One region of the Superficieibacter sp. genome, then DNA from elsewhere that is predicted to be linked to it. Evidence: predicted binding sites of a transcription regulator. Region 1 holds the regulator's gene; the other holds the start of a gene.
The links. The regulator Fur, encoded in region 1, represses iron uptake genes when iron is present. The targets are predictions, from matches to a motif close to ATAATAATGAGAACNACTATCAA.

Region 1 (4,214 bases):
GGCCAGGATGACCGCAAAAGTCAGGAAACTTCTGAACGCTTGCAGCCGGGCGGCAGAATGTTCACCATGATACCCTAACCTGCCAGAGCGAAAAAAAGATCTTTACCATGAAATTAAACACTCGCACGCTATCTGCACAAAATTCGACTACCTCTTCACCGGTGGTTCTGGTTCACGGCCTGTTTGGTAGCCTGGATAATCTCGGCATTCTCGCCCGCGATCTGGTGAGCGACTATGACGTCGTTCAGGTCGATATGCGCAACCACGGCCTTTCCCCGCGTTCGCCTGAAATGAACTATCCGGCGATGGCGCAAGATCTGCTTGATACGCTCGACGACTTATCTATTGATAAAGCCACCTTTATTGGTCACTCGATGGGCGGCAAAGCGGTAATGGCGCTGACCGCGCTGGCAAAAGATCGCATTGACGGCCTGGTGGCGCTGGATATCGCCCCGGTCAATTATGCGGTCCGCCGCCATGATGAAATCTTTGCCGCCATTAACGCCGTCACCGCTGCCGCCAGCACCACGCGCCAGCAGGCCGCGACGGTCATGCGCGACATTATTGCTGAAGAAGGCGTGATCCAGTTTTTACTGAAATCGTTCGTTGACGGCGAATGGCGCTTTAACGTGCCGGTACTGTGGGAGCAATATCCACATATCGTCGGCTGGGAAACGGTTCCGGCGTGGGATCGCCCGGCGCTGTTCGTTCCCGGCGGTAATTCGCCATACGTCACCGCTGAATACCGCGATGCGCTGCTGGCGCAATTCCCGCAGGCCAAAGCGCACGTCATTGCCGGAGCCGGTCATTGGGTGCACGCTGAAAAACCGGACGCGGTGCTGCGGGCCATCCGCCGCTATCTGAACGAGCAGCAGTGATTAAAAATCCAACGTCCGTACGCCAGATTGCTTGCGGACGTTGGCGTGCCTGCTGCACTGATGTATGATGGCGCGCTACTCAACCGGGCAAAGGCCCGGCTGCTCGTTTCCCCCGAAGTCACTCTGAATCATGGCAAAAGAACAAACGGACCGTACGACAATAGATCTGTTCGCGAATGAGCGTCGCCCGGGAAGACCCAAAACCAGTCCCCTCTCGCGTGACGAACAGTTGCGCATCAATAAGCGTAATCAGCTTAAGCGTGACAAAGTGCGCGGCCTGAAGCGGGTTGAGTTAAAACTTAACGCCGATGCCGTGGATGCGCTGAACGAACTGGCGGAAGCCCGTGAAATCAGCCGCAGTGAACTGATCGAAGAAATGTTGCTCCTTCAGCTTGCGCATCTGCGCGGGCAGGATATTGTCTGAAAAGTCGTCCAGAATCCCCTTTCATGTAGCAGAGAGTGCAGTCGGACGCGATTGCTATTTCCGGGTACTTCTCTGTTCTGCTATGATTGCCTTTATCCGTGTGCAATCCGCCACCACCATATCAATAAGTATCAAGAGGTTATTTCACTCATGGCAATCACAGGCATCTTTTTCGGCAGCGATACAGGCAACACTGAAAATATCGCGAAGATGATTCAAAAGCAGTTGGGTAAGGACGTTGCCGATGTGCATGACATTGCCAAAAGCAGCAAAGAAGACCTTGCCGGTTACGACATTCTGCTGCTGGGCATCCCGACCTGGTACTATGGTGAAGCACAGTGTGACTGGGATGACTTCTTCCCGACGCTGGAAGAGGTAGACTTCAACGGTAAGCTGGTAGCGCTGTTTGGTTGCGGCGATCAGGAAGACTACGCGGAATACTTCTGCGACGCGTTAGGCACCATCCGCGATATCATCGAACCGCGCGGCGCGACCATCGTCGGTCACTGGCCGACCGCTGGCTACCATTTTGAAGCATCGAAAGGTCTTGTCGATGACGACCACTTTGTGGGCCTGGCGATTGACGAAGACCGCCAGCCAGAACTGACTGCTGAACGCGTAGAGCAGTGGGTAAAACAGATTTCTGAAGAATTGCACCTGAAAGACATCATCAACGCCTGATGATTAAAGGCGCAGCGGCGGCTGCGCCTTGTTAATAGTTTTAAGCAATCAAAATAATTGCTACATTTTTTTAACTTTTCAGTACATACCTGTACAATAGCCACTGATTTAACGAGGTCAGTGCGCCACTTTGCAGGCCGTGCCTCGTTTTAAACGCTAACTTTGTCTGATACTTGCAGTTTTCAATCAGGCATCGCAGTTCTATAATGAGAGGCGTTACGACAGTTGCACTCTCTGTAAATACTTCCTTGCCAGGAAGTGAATCTTATAGCAACAGGACAGATTCCGCATGACTGACAACAATACCGCATTAAAGAAGGCAGGCCTGAAAGTCACGCTTCCCCGGTTAAAAATTCTGGAAGTGCTTCAGGAGCCTGACAACCATCACGTCAGTGCGGAAGATTTATACAAACGCCTCATTGACATGGGCGAAGAGATTGGCCTGGCCACCGTCTACCGGGTACTGAACCAGTTTGACGATGCCGGCATTGTGACTCGCCATAATTTCGAAGGCGGCAAATCCGTTTTTGAACTGACCCAGCAGCATCACCACGATCACCTGATCTGCCTCGACTGCGGCAAGGTTATCGAATTCAGCGATGATTCTATTGAATCCCGCCAGCGTGAGATTGCTTCGAAACACGGCATCCGTCTTACCAACCACAGCCTTTACCTGTACGGGCACTGTGCGGAAGGCGACTGTCGGGAAGATGACAACGCTCACGACGGCGTAAGCAAATAAACAAAAAACCAGCCATCCGGCTGGTTTTTTTATCATCACATCTGACGGTCAGAAGATGGTAAACGGGGCGATGACCATAAATTTGACGTCGCGCTCATCCTGGAAGATGTTGCCGTAGCCGCCGGAATAGCTCGGAATGTCAGAATGGTTGTCATACTCGGTAAAGTGCAGTTTGAACATCGTGCCTTTTGCCCGACCGTCCTGAAGGGTATAGACCGCATCCAGGCTGTACGAAGACTCTTCGATGCTTCTGTCTTTATCGTAGTAAGCGTCGGGGTTGCTCTGCCAGGTGGACGGTTTAGCATCCCAGGCATAGACATAAGACGCGCCTACCGCGAAGCCTGGCAGATCCCAGTTTTTCAGATCGTACATCGCGCCGAAGAACACCGCTTTTTCATCGTTGGCGTTAAAGTCAGAGCGGTTATCCCACCAGATATCAAGGCGACCGTTGGAAGACGCGTAAGTCGGCGTCATACGTTGCAGGAAGTAGCCCTGCTGACCGTCCGCTTTCACCCAGGTGCCTTCCAGACGTAAATCCACCACTTCCGCCACTTTATAACCGAAGGTCAGCGCCTGAAGCCACGCCGTGCCATCATAGAGATCGTTAATGGTATGGTCATCGGCTTTATCGCGCGTGCCGTAGAACTGATAGCTGGTGGTAAACGGATTGCCGCCCAGATCGATTTTATAGCTGGCTTTGGCAAAATACTGATCGATGTACCCTTCCGCCTGACCAAAGGCCGCTTCCAGCACAAAATTATTTTTGAAATCGTATTTTGCGCCCAGGGAGTGCAGGTAATCGACGTTGGTCTTCTGGTCGTTCTGGTAGAATTTGTCCATCTCCAGATGCCACGGCGATTTGTACTCGTTGGTCCACATATACGAGAAGCTCAGCGCGCCGGTTTCGCCGTAGTCAAAGTTTGCCCCCGCTTCTGCCCCCTGATAGGTGCCGGGCATAAAGCTCCAGTGTGGAGCCAGCAGCGTCTGACCGGTTGGCTGAATATAACCCGCCCGCGCCCAGGCCGGACCGTATTTGAATTTTGCCGCCGCTTTATACAGGCTTATCCCGCTTTTATCGCCAGACCAATTTTCGTCATAGGCTTTATTACTTTTAGAGAACGCTATTTCGTTCGGGTGAGCGCTGTCTCCGTTTTCGGCCATTTCAATGGCGGTAAAAGCGGCAACATCAACGCCGAACATATCGGCGATATAACCGGACTGGAAATCAAGATTGGCGTTCCAGGTGGAGTGCGAAAGGTTGGTTTTATATTTGTCTTCGTCGGTGACGTCTTTACGATCACGCTCACGTTGCCAGTAGTAGATCCCGCCAGTTAAGGTGGAATCGTCAATAAACCCTTCAGCTCTGGCCTGCGATGCGGCCATAAAACCAGACATTGCGGTGACACCGGCAATAGCCAGCGCCAGCGTACTACGTTTGCCACTGAACGTACGCATAAGTTCATCCTCTTTGACTTTAAAAACGCCGACT
Region 2 (4,214 bases), on a different contig from region 1:
CGCACCGTGCGCGTTATCGCCGCCGACTACGATAATCAAATCGATGAGTTTTCGCTGGATGAGGCGATTGTGGCGCATGACACTCAGCAGTGGTCAAACTATGTGCGCGGGGTGGTTAAACACCTCCAGCAGCGTAATGCCAGTTTTGGCGGCGCGGATCTGGTGATCAGCGGCAATGTGCCGCAGGGCGCAGGCTTAAGCTCGTCGGCATCGCTGGAAGTGGCGGTCGGCACCGTGTTTCAGCAGCTTTACCATCTGCCGCTGGACGGCGCGCAGATCGCCCTTAACGGCCAGGAAGCCGAAAACCAGTTCGTGGGCTGCAACTGCGGGATTATGGACCAGTTGATCTCCGCGCTGGGCAAGAAAGATCATGCCCTGCTGATTGACTGTCGCACCCTCGGCACCAAAGCCGTTTCCATGCCGGTAGGCGTGGCGGTAGTGATTATCAACAGTAACTTTAAACGCACCCTGGTGGGCAGCGAATACAACACCCGCCGCGAGCAGTGTGAGACCGGCGCGCGTTTCTTCCAGCAGCCTGCCCTGCGCGATGTTAAGCTGGACGAGTTTAATACCGTGGCGAACGAGCTTGATCCGGTGGTTGCCAAACGCGTCCGTCACGTGCTGACGGAAAATATCCGCACGGTGGAAGCCGCAGAAGCGCTGGAGAAAGGCGATCTGCAACGCATGGGCCAGTTGATGGCCGAATCGCACGCGTCGATGCGCGACGACTTTGAAATCACCGTGCCGCAAATCGACACTCTGGTCGAGATTGTGAAAGCAGAAATCGGTGATAAAGGCGGTGTGCGGATGACCGGCGGCGGCTTCGGCGGGTGTATCGTCGCGCTGATGCCGGAAGCGCTGGTCGATCGCGTGCAAAAAGCGGTCGCGGAGCAGTATGAAGCGAAGACCGGTATTAAAGAAACCTTCTACGTCTGTAAACCGTCACAAGGAGCAGGTCAGTGTTAAGAAATACACCCGCCAGCGCCCCGGATGGGCTGCCATTTCGTTTGATCACCCTGCGCAACGGCGCGGGGCTGGTTGTCACCCTGATGGACTGGGGTGCCACGTTGCTCTCCGTGCGCGTACCGCTTTCCGATGGCACCGTGCGCGAAGCCATCCTCGGCTGTGCCGGGCCGGAACAGTACCCGCAGCATGAAGCCTATTTCGGCGCGTCGGTGGGCCGCTATGCGAACCGCATCGCCGACAGCCGTTTCGAACTGGATGGCAAAGAAATTAACGTTGTGCCGAGCCAGGGCGTTAACCAGCTCCACGGCGGGCCGGAAGGTTTCGACAAACGCCGCTGGACCTATCAAAGTCAGAGCGATCGCGAAGTGGTTTTCTCACTGGACTCTGCCGATGGCGATCAGGGTTTCCCCGGCAATCTGAAGGCCACCGCGCGCTACACGCTGACCGACGATAACCGCATCACCATTGAATACCGTGCCACCGTCGATGCCCCCTGCCCGGTGAATATGACTAACCACGTCTATTTCAACCTTAACGGGGAGCGGTCTGACGTGCGCAACCACAAACTGCACATTCTGGCCGATGAGTATTTGCCGGTAGATGAAGGCGGTATTCCGCGTAGCGGTCTGAAAGCGGTAGCCGGAACCAGCTTTGATTTCCGCACCGCGAAGCGCATCGCCGATGATTTCTTAAGCGACGACGATCAGAAAAAGGTGCAGGGGTACGATCACGCGTTCCTGCTCCAGACGCAAGGCGACGTCAGGCGTGAAGCGGCGCACCTGTGGTCTGACGATGAGCGGTTGCAGATGGCAGTTTATACCACTGCCCCGGCACTCCAGTTCTATTCCGGCAACTTCCTGAAAGGCACCCCGTCCCGCGAGCCGGGAAGCTACGAGGCGTGGCAGGGTCTGGCGCTGGAAAGCGAGTTTCTGCCGGACAGCCCGAACCACCCGGAATGGCCGCAGCCTGACTGCGTTCTGCGTCCAGGCGATGAATATATCAGCGTAACGGCATATCAGTTTATTCCGGCCTGATAACCAGCCCTCTGAAAAGAGGGCTTTTTTTATCCATTTTGCTGAAATTAGCGCCATTTAAAGACAAAATAATAACTGCAAATTCACAAGCATCTTACACTCGCCCACTATTTTCGCTATGGTTAGGGTTAAGCATTGCCGCCGGCTTAGTCACGGCAATATAATGAGAATTATTATCATTCAATGAGCTTGAGGAGTAAGTGTATGGCTGTAACTAAACTGGTTCTGGTTCGTCACGGTGAAAGCCAGTGGAACAACGAAAACCGCTTTACCGGCTGGTACGACGTTGATCTGTCGGAGAAGGGCGTCACTGAAGCCAAAGCAGCGGGTAAGCTGCTGAAAGATGAAGGCTATAGCTTTGACTTTGCTTACACCTCCGTGCTGAAGCGCGCGATCCACACCCTGTGGAATATCCTCGATGGACTGGATCAGGCGTGGCTGCCGGTAGAGAAATCCTGGAAGCTGAACGAGCGTCACTACGGCGCGTTGCAGGGTCTGAACAAAGCTGAAACTGCTGAAAAATACGGTGACGAGCAGGTGAAACAGTGGCGTCGCGGTTTTGCGGTGACGCCGCCCGCGTTAACCAAAGAAGACGAGCGTTTTCCGGGCCACGATCCGCGTTACGCGAAGCTGACCGAGCAGGAACTGCCGCTGACCGAAAGCCTGGCGCTGACCATTGATCGCGTGATCCCTTACTGGAACGACACCATTCTGCCGCGCCTGAAAAGCGGTGAGCGTGTGATCATCGCCGCTCACGGTAACTCCCTGCGCGCACTGGTAAAATATCTGGATAACATGGGTGAAGATGAGATCCTCGAACTGAACATCCCGACCGGCGTACCGCTGGTATATGAGTTCGACGAAAACTTCAAACCAATTAAGCACTACTATCTGGGTAACGCAGACGAAATCGCCGCGAAAGCCGCAGCGGTCGCTAACCAGGGTAAAGCGAAGTAATTGACGTTCTGAGAAACGAAATAAACCGGATGCCTGACGGCATCCGGTTTTTTATTAGCCGCGACGCGCGTTAACTGCATTCGCCAGCTGACGCAGCAGAGCGTCGGTATCATCCCAGCCAATGCAGGCATCGGTAATGCTTTTGCCGTAAGCCAGCGGTTCGCCGCTCTCCAGGCTCTGATTGCCTTCCACCAGGTGGCTTTCAATCATCACGCCGATAATCGCTTTTTCGCCGTTCGCCACCTGCTGGCAAACGTCCGCGCCGACGTCCATCTGCTTTTTAAACTGCTTGCTGGAGTTAGCATGGCTGAAGTCAATCATCACCTGATGAGGCAGACCCGCTTTGGTCAACCCCTCTTTTACTTCCGCCACATGCTGTGCGCTGTAGTTCGGCGCTTTGCCACCGCGCAGGATGATGTGGCAGTCGCCGTTACCGCTGGTGTTCACAATCGCCGAGTGACCCCATTTGGTCACGGAAAGGAAACAGTGCGGCGCACCGGCGGCATTGATGGCGTCGATAGCCACTTTGATGGTGCCGTCGGTGCCGTTTTTGAAACCGACCGGGCAGGAAAGACCGGAGGCCAGTTCGCGATGAACCTGAGATTCCGTGGTGCGTGCGCCAATCGCTCCCCAGCTCATGAGGTCAGCCAGATATTGTGGAGTGATCATATCGAGGAATTCACCCGCTGCTGGCAGTCCGCTGTCGTTAATGTCCAGCAGCAGCTTACGCGCAATACGCAGGCCGTCGTTGATCTGGAAGCTGTTGTCCATATGCGGATCGTTAATCAGCCCCTTCCAGCCGACGGTGGTGCGCGGTTTTTCAAAATAGACGCGCATAACAATTTCCAGTTCGCCCTTCAGCTCGTCGCGCAGGGCCAGCAGGCGGGATGCATATTCTTTCGCCGCTGACGGATCGTGAATAGAGCATGGGCCAATGACCACCAGCAGGCGATCGTCATTCCCTTTGAGGATTTTGTGAATCGCTTTACGGGCGTGGGCGACGGTGTTCGCTGCGTTTTCGGTGGCCGGGAATTTTTCAAGAAGCGCTACCGGGGGTAATAATTCGTTAATTTCTTTAATACGTAAATCGTCATTCTGATAATTCATTTTCTTTCCAGTCGTGCCATACTTATAAGTGTGAATGCAATCCTTTCAATCTATCTCTTCAGCCCAGAACTGTAAACGGGCTTTTACACTTCGGGCAGAATATTCCTGGAATTAATTAAAAAAACGCCAGAAAGTAGCGCTAAACGAGAT

Region 2: gpmA (2,3-diphosphoglycerate-dependent phosphoglycerate mutase) is a predicted target of Fur. The motif match lies at 2,158-2,180, and genes of this name have one in related genera.

What each region holds. Positions count from the first base shown of each region.
Region 1 is NZ_DAMAPU010000004.1:54,955-59,168, forward strand. It holds gene ybfF (esterase) at 108-878, shown strand; gene ybfE (LexA regulated protein) at 1,009-1,302, shown strand; gene fldA (flavodoxin FldA) at 1,453-1,983, shown strand; gene fur (ferric iron uptake transcriptional regulator) at 2,273-2,725, shown strand; gene chiP (chitoporin ChiP) at 2,774-4,180, opposite strand.
Region 2 is NZ_DAMAPU010000012.1:4,145-8,358, reverse strand. It holds gene galK (galactokinase) at 1-966, shown strand, start outside; gene galM (galactose-1-epimerase) at 960-2,000, shown strand; gene gpmA (2,3-diphosphoglycerate-dependent phosphoglycerate mutase) at 2,205-2,957, shown strand; gene aroG (3-deoxy-7-phosphoheptulonate synthase AroG) at 3,012-4,064, opposite strand.